4 regions of the Microbacterium sp. Be9 genome follow, and region 3 is predicted to be linked to each of the others. Evidence: predicted binding sites of a transcription regulator. Region 3 holds the regulator's gene; each other region holds the start of a gene.
What was found. The regulator LexA, encoded in region 3, represses DNA repair genes until DNA is damaged. The targets are predictions, from matches to a motif close to TCGAACANNTGTTCGA.
Positions count from the first base shown of each region.

Region 1 (2,201 bases), on a different contig from region 3:
TGCAGATGGCAGACGGAGTGAGGAGTGTCGTGAGCGTCGGTGGCTCGCCGGCCGATGTCGGGGTGTCGACGACGGGAATCGCCGGTCCGGATTCCCCCGACGGGCAACCGGTCGGCACGGTGCACATCGGCGTGGCGACGCCGGCGGCGATGAGGACGACGGCCTTCCGTTTCCTCGGAGATCGCGACTCGATCCGCGCGCAGACGGTCGCGGCAGCGCTCGAAGAACTGCGCGCGATGCTGGCGGAATAGCAGGACCGCCGGGGTGGTTATCTCTGATGTGCTCACACTTAAACCACAGAGTGCAGGGGTAGATTCTGTGCATGCCAGGGGTACTAGACTGGCTGTCTCATCGGGGGAGACCTCGAACGATCACATGGGGAGGAGGTTCCGATGATTCTTGTACGACAGGAAATCGGCGATGTGCTGAGGGACTTCCGCCTGCAGAAGGGGCGCACGCTCCGGCAGGTCGCAAGCAAGGCGTCGGTTGCGCTCGGCTACCTCAGCGAGGTCGAGCGTGGGCAGAAGGAGGCGTCGAGCGAGATCCTCGCTTCCGTCGCCGACGCGCTCGACGTTCCCATTTCGACGATCATGCGCGAGGTCGGAGACCGCATCTCGGTGCTCGAGGGCATCCAGGTCTTCCCGGACGTCGTTCCCGACGACCTCGTCGCGTCGATCGAACCTCAGCTTTCGCTGCACTGATCCCCGGTCGGGGAAGCCATGCGTCGTAGTGAGTTCCTTCGCGCCGTCGAGACCGAGTTTCAGGCGCGCGCGTCCTCTCTGGTGAACGACCTGACGCTCAGCGCTGTCGGCGGTCGAACAGCGCTCGAGGCGCTGGCCGAGGGAACCCCACCACGCGACATCTGGTTGGCGTTGTGCGTCGAGATGGACGTTCCGGAGAACAGGCGACACGGCGTCGGTCGGCAGGAGCCGCGCGGACGCTGAGTCGTTCGTCGATCTCCGATGCCTACGGGAAACGACCTGAGATTCACGGCGTGTCGTCGAAGATCTGTTCGAAGCGGGCGTAGTCTTCTGCACAAGTGGTTCAGGGAATCTGTTCTGCACGGTATGTGAGCTCTCCGCGTCGATGTCGGTGGCCTCTCCTACGGTGGAAAACAAGCCGAAGAGCCATTACGCCTTGTCGGAGAGTTTCTCCCAGCCGGGAGAGCCGCGACAGCCTACAGGCGGCATCACGCGCGCAGAAGGAGCACATCATGCCATCACCCGCCGACCGCGAGAAGTCCCTCGAGACCGCCCTCGCCCAGATCGATCGCCAGTTCGGAAAGGGCTCGGTCATGCGGCTGGGCAGCGATGAGCGCGCCCCCGTGGCGGTCATCCCCACCGGCTCCATCGCCCTCGACGTCGCTCTCGGCGTCGGAGGCCTCCCGCGTGGTCGAATCGTCGAGATCTACGGACCGGAGTCCTCGGGTAAGACGACCCTCACCCTGCATGCGATCGCGAACGCTCAGCGCGCAGGCGGAATCGCCGCGTTCATCGACGCCGAACACGCGCTCGACCCCGACTACGCCGCGAAGCTCGGCGTCGACATCGACGCGCTCCTGGTGTCGCAGCCCGACACCGGTGAGCAGGCCCTCGAGATCGCCGACATGCTCGTGCGCTCGGGAGCCATCGACCTCATCGTCATTGACTCCGTGGCGGCGCTCGTGCCCCGCGCCGAGATCGAGGGCGAGATGGGCGACTCGCACGTCGGTCTGCAGGCGCGACTCATGTCGCAGGCGCTGCGTAAGCTCACCGGTGGCCTGAACCAGACCAACACGACGATGATCTTCATCAACCAGCTTCGCGAGAAGATCGGCGTCTTCTTCGGCTCGCCCGAGACGACCGCCGGTGGTAAGGCGCTGAAGTTCTACGCCTCGGTCCGCATGGACATCCGTCGTATCGAGACCCTCAAGGACGGAACCGACGCCGTCGGAAACCGCACCAGGGTCAAGGTGGTCAAGAACAAGATGGCGCCGCCGTTCAAGCAGGCCGAGTTCGACATCCTCTACGGCGTCGGCATCTCCCGTGAGGGCAGCCTGATCGACTTCGGCGTCGAGCACGCCATCGTGAAGAAGTCGGGCTCGTGGTACACCTACGACGGTGACCAGCTGGGCCAGGGCAAAGAGAACGCGCGCACCTTCCTGTTGAACAACCCCGATATCGCGCTGGCGATCGAGACGCAGATCAAGCAGAAGCTCGGTA
Region 1 is NZ_WNWT01000004.1:749,809-752,009, reverse strand. Features, by position in the region: gene GLO27_RS07835 (CinA family protein) at 1-251, shown strand, start outside; gene GLO27_RS07830 (helix-turn-helix transcriptional regulator) at 393-701, shown strand; gene GLO27_RS07825 (DUF3046 domain-containing protein) at 720-944, shown strand; gene recA (recombinase RecA) at 1,214-2,201, shown strand, end outside.
Region 1: a site for LexA is predicted at 1,001-1,016, ahead of recA (recombinase RecA). Genes of this name have one in related genera too.

Region 2 (2,201 bases), on a different contig from region 3:
AGCTCCGATGCTCACCGGCTGCTCGATCCCGTCGATCTCGGCGGAGCCGGTGCCGGCCTCGAGGTCGTCGAGGCCCACCCTCACGACGATCGTGGCACCCGCCAGCGGCACCCTGGTCGCACATCCGAGCACGTGCGCGGCGAACACGGCGAGCGCATCAGCCTGAATCATCGGCACCGTGCGGCGGTCGGCGTCCGGCGCATCGGCGTCCGTCGCATCCTTCCGAGCGGCGAATGCGGCGGTCACGTACCCGCGGATCGCCGTGACGACGGGGGCTGCGGTCTCGGCGTCGAGGATCGCGTTCAGATGCAGCATCCCGTTGCGCTCATGAATGGTGAGCGATCGGCGGGAACGCTGCTCCTCGAGCCGCGGCTCCACGCCATCCGGATCGAGCCACGCTTCTGCGCGAACCACCAGCTTGCGCACGTCGTCGAGAGCGAGCCCCGCCGCCTTCTCCACGAGCACCCGCTCCGCCTCGGCGACACGCACCGCTCCCGCCGGCAGTCGGCACCGATCCAACAGCGCGATGATCACCGCCGCCGCCTGGGCACTCAACACCCCCGCACCGAGCGCCTCGCGCACCACCGGATGTTTCGCCGGCAGGGGCGCACCCAAGAGGTCTTCGCGGGGCACCACGGCTTCCCCGACCTTCACGAGCCGCGTCGCGTCACCCCACGACACACCCACCGTCGCCGCGATCAACGTCGCCGGGTTCCGGAAGCCCTGCTGCTTCGCGAGGCTCTCCGCGCCCAACTCCGGACGGGACTCGCGGGAGATGCACGCGGCCACCTCGACGTGCACCGCATCCAACCGTCTCTGCAGCTCCCCGAGGGATGCACTCACCGCGATCAGCTGCTCGCGCGACAACTCGCCCGACTCGTCGGCGCCAGCCCACGCCGCGTCGAGGCGGGACATCGCCTCGTGCAGTACGGCCAACTTCGACATGACTCGATTCTACCGAAGCAGGTCGCGAGTTTCGAACAGATCTTCGAATGGATGCCGGTATTCTGACGGTCGTTCCCGGTCGAGCGCTGCGCGCGAAAACCCCTCCCCTCCCTCGTGCGGTCCACGAAAGGCACTCGACGACAGACCGCCCGCGGCCGTCGGCCTGGCCACCTCTTCTGATCGCGATCGCCCTGGAGGTCAGCGCGACCCCTCTGCGGCCGAGGGCTTCACGCATCCGCTCTGGCTCATCGTCGTCGTGATCGGCTACACCGGCTCACTGGGGCTGCTGTCGGTCGCGCTCGATCGCGGGATGGCGATCGGCGTCGTGCTCATCGCGGCCGGTGTGGCGATGATCGAGTTCGGCGGCGCGCACTGACGCGAGCACGCAGACCGCAGCCACTCCGTGGTTCACTGGATCCGATCGCAACGGCCGAGAGGAAGAGGGTGCCGTGGGCACGTGGGGACCGGGGAACTTCGACGACGACACCGTCGCCGACGGACTGAGCGAGATCACGGACGATCTCATCGCGAAGATCGCCGAGGCGTTCGCCGACGAGGACGATGACACCGAGCTGCAGCCGGACGAGTGGGGCGGATCGATGGCGCCCGCCTGGCTGGAGATCCTCACCGACATCGGATCCGCCGGCCGCGTGGGGGCGACGTTCCCGCCGAGCAGCACGCTCGAAGCCTGGCGGGATCGCTACGTCCGCGTGTGGGACGAGTACATCGATGAGCTCGAACCCGATGAGGACTACCGCGTCGACCGGCGGCAGGTCATCGTCTCGACGTTCGAGCGCGCTCTGACCGTCGCCCGCGAGCGCGAGGCGTAGGCACCCCCTTCACCACGCGCCGTCGGCCCGCACCTCGCGGTCGACCCGGCATCCGGCGAGCGCGGCACGCACCTCGGCTCCGTGATCCCGGGCGAGCGCGAGCGCCGCGTGGTTCTCCTCCAGCTGCGCGAGACGAGAGGCACCGAACAGCACATTCGCGGTGGCGGGGTTCGACAGGCAGAAGGCGATGCCGAGTGCGGCCGGTGTGACCCCGAACCCGGCGGCGACGCGCGCGACCTCGGGATACACGGCGACGATCTGCTCACGGACGCCTCCGACGTCGGCGCCGATCTTCCGCTCGGGCACACGCCCCGTGGCCAGGATGCCGCCCTCGAACACATCGGACGCCTGCAGGGCGAGCGTGCCGTCGGCGAACAGCGGGCCGTAGGCATCGCCCTCCGCCATCGCCCTCCGAGCGATGCCGTA
Region 2 is NZ_WNWT01000001.1:195,805-198,005, forward strand. Features, by position in the region: gene GLO27_RS00955 (HNH endonuclease signature motif containing protein) at 1-945, opposite strand, end outside; gene GLO27_RS00965 (DUF4259 domain-containing protein) at 1,395-1,775, shown strand; gene GLO27_RS00970 (aldo/keto reductase) at 1,785-2,201, opposite strand, start outside.
Region 2: a site for LexA is predicted at 977-992, ahead of GLO27_RS00955 (HNH endonuclease signature motif containing protein). Genes of this name have one in related genera too.

Region 3 (2,201 bases):
ATGGCGTCAATCCGCGAAGATCGTCACGTAGCGGGAGATCGTTGAGGGAGAGGGTCACCCTTCCCATGTTAAGCGGCGCCTTGCCTCGATGACGCAAAGTTGCTGCTGTGCTGCCGCCGCCGCCGCCGGATCAGTTCACGTACTGGGCCGGGATGGCGAGCGTCTGGCCGATCTGGAGTTCTCCACCGCGCAGCAGGTTCATCCGGCTGATCTCACCGATGACGTCGCGCGGGTCGGCACCGGGAGCGACGCTGGTGGCGATCGACCAGAGGGTATCTCCCGGCATGACGGTCACCGTCTCGACGCTGACGGCGGCCGAATCTGCTCCCGAAGCGATCGCGCTGCCACCGCTGAGCGCCGCGAAGGCGATACCGATCGCGAGCGGAACCGAGGCGAAGGCCAGCAGCACGGCGCGGCCACGCGTCGTCAGTCGGAGTCGCGTCGTGGGACGGGTCGACGCCGGAATGACTGCTGCGGTGCTGAAGCTGATGCTGCTCATGTGTTGCTCCTTAGCCTGTCCCGGAGCGGTGAGGCCGCCGGGGAAGTTGGCGTAGCGTTCGCATTCTCGTCTCGGTCGGGAGCCGTGAATGCGAAGCTACGTACCGAAGATATCTTCGAGTTCGAACATCTGTCAAGTATTCTTCGAAACCGAATCCGGAAATGAGCCGACACGCTCGAACAGATCTTCCAGATCGGCCCGTTTCTCGGATACGGTTTCGATAAGGACACCCCACCACGGGCCTCCGACATTCGAAGAGGGACGTCGGATCACGCACTGAAGGAGCACCATGAGCGAGAACTCTGCCCCCGAGTCGGAGGCACCGCGCACGCGCCGCCGGAAGAGCCTCAGCCCGAAGCAGATGGCGATCCTCGAGGTCATCCAGAACTCGATCGCGCACCACGGTTACCCGCCGAGCATGCGCGAGATCGGCGACGCCGTCGGTCTCAAGTCCCTCTCCAGCGTCACCCACCAGCTCGGGCAGTTGGAGCTCAGCGGCTATCTGCGTCGCGACCCCGGGAAGACCCGCGCCATGGAAGTGCTCATCGACCTGCCGGGGGCCAGCACCGAGAACCCCGCCGACGTGGCGACCCCGGTCGGCGATGCGGCACTCGTCCCCCTGGTCGGACGCATCGCCGCGGGTGTGCCGATCACCGCCGACCAGCAGGTCGAGGAGATCTTCCCGCTCCCCCGCCAACTGGTGGGCAAGGGCGACCTGTTCATGCTCAAGGTCTCCGGCGAGTCGATGATCGACGCCGCCATCTGCGACGGCGACTGGGTCGTCGTCCGTTCGCAGAACAGCGCCGAGAACGGCGAGATCGTCGCGGCGATGCTCGACGGCGAGGCCACCGTCAAGGTGCTGCGCCGTCGCGACGGCCACACGTGGCTGCTCCCGCGCAACTCGGCGTTCGAGCCCATCCTGGGCGATGAAGCCGTGATCCTCGGCAAGATCGTGGCGGTGCTCCGCGCGGTCTGAGACGAGAGCACGACGAAGGCCCTCCCGGTTCCCTGGAGGGCCTTCGTGTGCGCCCCGCGTGACGCTCGTGCCAGCGCCCCATAGGCTCGAAGCATGACGTCGTCCCCCTACGGTTCCTGGCCTTCGCCTTTCTCCGCGGCATCAGTCGCGGCGTCCTCTCCTCGCATCGACGGCGCCCGCTTCGTCGGCACGGAGATCTGGTGGGGTGAGTCGGTGCCGTCCGAGAAGGGACGGGTGACGGTACGGAGTTCCACGGGCGCCGAGGTCCTCCCCGCGCCCTGGAACGCCCGCTCCCGCGTGCACGAATACGGTGGTGGCGCCTGGACGGCGGACGATCGGGGGACGCTCTACTTCGTCGACGCCTCAGACCAGCGGGTGCGCCGCCTGACCCCCGACGGGGATCTCGTCACGCTCACCGCGGCCGGTCCCGCACACGGAGGTCTGCGCGTGCAGGACGGACGTCTGCTCGCCGTGCGCGAAGACCTCTCGACCACACCGCACCTCCGTGCGATCGTCGAGATCCCGCTCGACGGCTCCGCCGCAGAAGACGAGTCCGCAGTCAGCGTGATCGTGCAGGGCGAGGGGTTCTTCGCCCACCCCGCATTCTCCCCTGATGGGACCCGCGCCGCGTGGGTCGCCTGGGAACGGGGGAAGATGCCGTGGGAGAGCGCGCGCGTGCAGGTCGCCGAGGTCGACGGAGGCCTCCCGCGGACGATCCCCTCGCGA
Region 3 is NZ_WNWT01000002.1:330,055-332,255, reverse strand. Features, by position in the region: gene GLO27_RS02660 (histidinol-phosphate transaminase) at 1-58, opposite strand, end outside; gene GLO27_RS02655 (LysM peptidoglycan-binding domain-containing protein) at 131-499, opposite strand; gene lexA (transcriptional repressor LexA) at 789-1,475, shown strand; gene GLO27_RS02645 (prolyl oligopeptidase family serine peptidase) at 1,569-2,201, shown strand, end outside.

Region 4 (2,201 bases), on a different contig from region 3:
AAAGTGGCCGATCATGCTGATTCGCGCGGCGCTTCCGGCGAAAGGCGAGGCCGATGAAGATGTCCGTCGTCGAAATTCTGACAAGTGTCATGAGACAAAATCGCTCTATGTGCCAGCTGCAGCTGTCCCGGAAATTCGCGGGATCTGTGTCTCATCTCATGACAACTCCCGTGAGATCGGACATTTCAAGCAGGTTTCGACCGGTCTCGCTCACGAGATCTGTCGCGTGCTGTCCGGGTGTCGCGCCGACGAGAGGGGCGCATCTCACGGCCTCACTGCGCTGGTCCCGCGGTACGACGCGAGGTTCATGCCGCAGGTGGATGCCGGAGACGTGTGCCCGTGAATAGCGTGGGGGAAGCCCACGCCGCGCGCCGGAACGGAGAAGCCAGATGCTCGAGCTCGTTGCCCCCTTCCTCATCGCTGCTGTGGGTGCCTTGGTGGTCTGGTACGCGGACGCCTGTCGCCGCGGAACCGTGCGCAGGCAGCGGATCCTCGGCTACCGCACCGCCCTCACGATGCGCGATCCGAAGGCGTGGATCACGGTTCACCGCGCCACGGCGCCGATGTTCTACCTCGCTGGTGGCGGTGCCGTTCTCGCCGGATTGGCGGGCGGGGGGCTGGCGATGCTCGGCATCACTGCAGCTGTACCCTTCGTCCTCGGGGAGCGATCGTCTGGCTGCTCCTGTGGACGGTGCTCTCCGCCATTCCGGGGGCAGCCGCCGCGCGAGACTACAGGGGGCTGGGCGATCAGGCGACGGCGGAGCGCAGTCCTCGGTGATGCGAGAACGGTCACCCGAGCAACGATCGCCCTTGGGCGACACAAAGCCGCTTTGAGTGACACAGGTTCCCCGGGTGGTGACACTGTGTGTCACCGCAAAGACCGAGCTGCCGCCTGGCGATGAGAGATCGAGAGCACGCCCTCGTGCCCCGCTGCCGCGAGCTCAGGGGCTCCGATACTCCCGGTGCCGGCGGGAATGATGGGTCGGCCGTCGCGCCCTAAGATGACTCGGCTAGGGGACGAATACACACGATTTCCCGCATGATTCCGGGGGAGCGGTCGCGCGGAGGACTCGTGAGCGCCCTGGCGCGGGCGTACACTCTACGAATAGGGTTTCGAAAGTTTGGGAACGGGTGCCTACAACAGTCGTACCTCTGTACGCGTACTCAATGACCACGGATCCCATTCCGCTGCCGCAGCTGCTCGACGCGGTCCCTGCGGGTTTCCCCAGCCCGGCCCAAGACTATGACGCCGGCCCGATCGATCTCACCGAGCTGCTGATCGAGGACCAGGCCGCCACCTTCCTCGTCCGCATCTCCGGAACATCCATGGTCGACGCCGGGATCCACGACGGCGACGTCGTCATCGTCGACCGATCGAAGACGGCGCTCTCCGGGGATGTCGTCGTCGCGATCCTGGACGGCGACTTCACCATCAAGCGCCTCGTCCGAGAACGCGGCACCTGGGCGCTGCGCGCCGAGAACGCAGAGTGGCCCGACGTCGTCGTCGACGAACTCTCCACACTCGAGATCTTCGGGGTGGTCACCGTGAGCCTCAGGTTTCATCGGAGCCGGAGATGATCGGACACGTCGACATCAACAGCGCCTACGTGTCTTTCGAGAGAATCGTGAATCCGCGTCTCGAGAACCGCCCCTGCGTTGTGTTGAGCAATAACGACGGAATGGTCGTGGCGTCGTCGAAGGAGGCGAAGGCCATCGGCCTGGATCTCGGCAAGCCCTGGTTCGAGCTGCGGCCGCACGCGAAGAGGCTCGACCTGACTGCCCTGTCGTCGAATTATGAGCTCTACCAAGATTGCTCGAACAGGGTCATGGACGTGCTGTCTCGCTTCACCCCAGATCTCTCCGTCTACAGCATCGACGAGGCATTCTTCGAGGTGAGTCCGCGGATCGCGAAAGACCCCGAGGCGATGGCCGCCCTCGGCCGAGACATCAAGGACACCCTCCGCCGGCTCATCGGCGTTCCGGTCTGCGTCGGGATCGCACCGACGCGCACGTTGGCGAAGTTGAGCAATAAAACGGCCAAGCGGATCGCGGTGTTCGACGGGGTGTGCGTGTGGCCGGCGACCAGGCCCGAGTGGCGCCACGCACTCATGTCCCGGCTCCCGGTCTCCGAGGTGTGGGGGATCGCGTCTCGCCTCGAGCGCCGCCTGGCGGGTATCGGCATCACGACGATCGCGGATCTC
Region 4 is NZ_WNWT01000008.1:79,155-81,355, forward strand. Features, by position in the region: gene umuD (translesion error-prone DNA polymerase V autoproteolytic subunit) at 1,168-1,578, shown strand; gene GLO27_RS19275 (Y-family DNA polymerase) at 1,575-2,201, shown strand, end outside.
Region 4: a site for LexA is predicted at 1,102-1,117, ahead of umuD (translesion error-prone DNA polymerase V autoproteolytic subunit). Genes of this name have one in related genera too.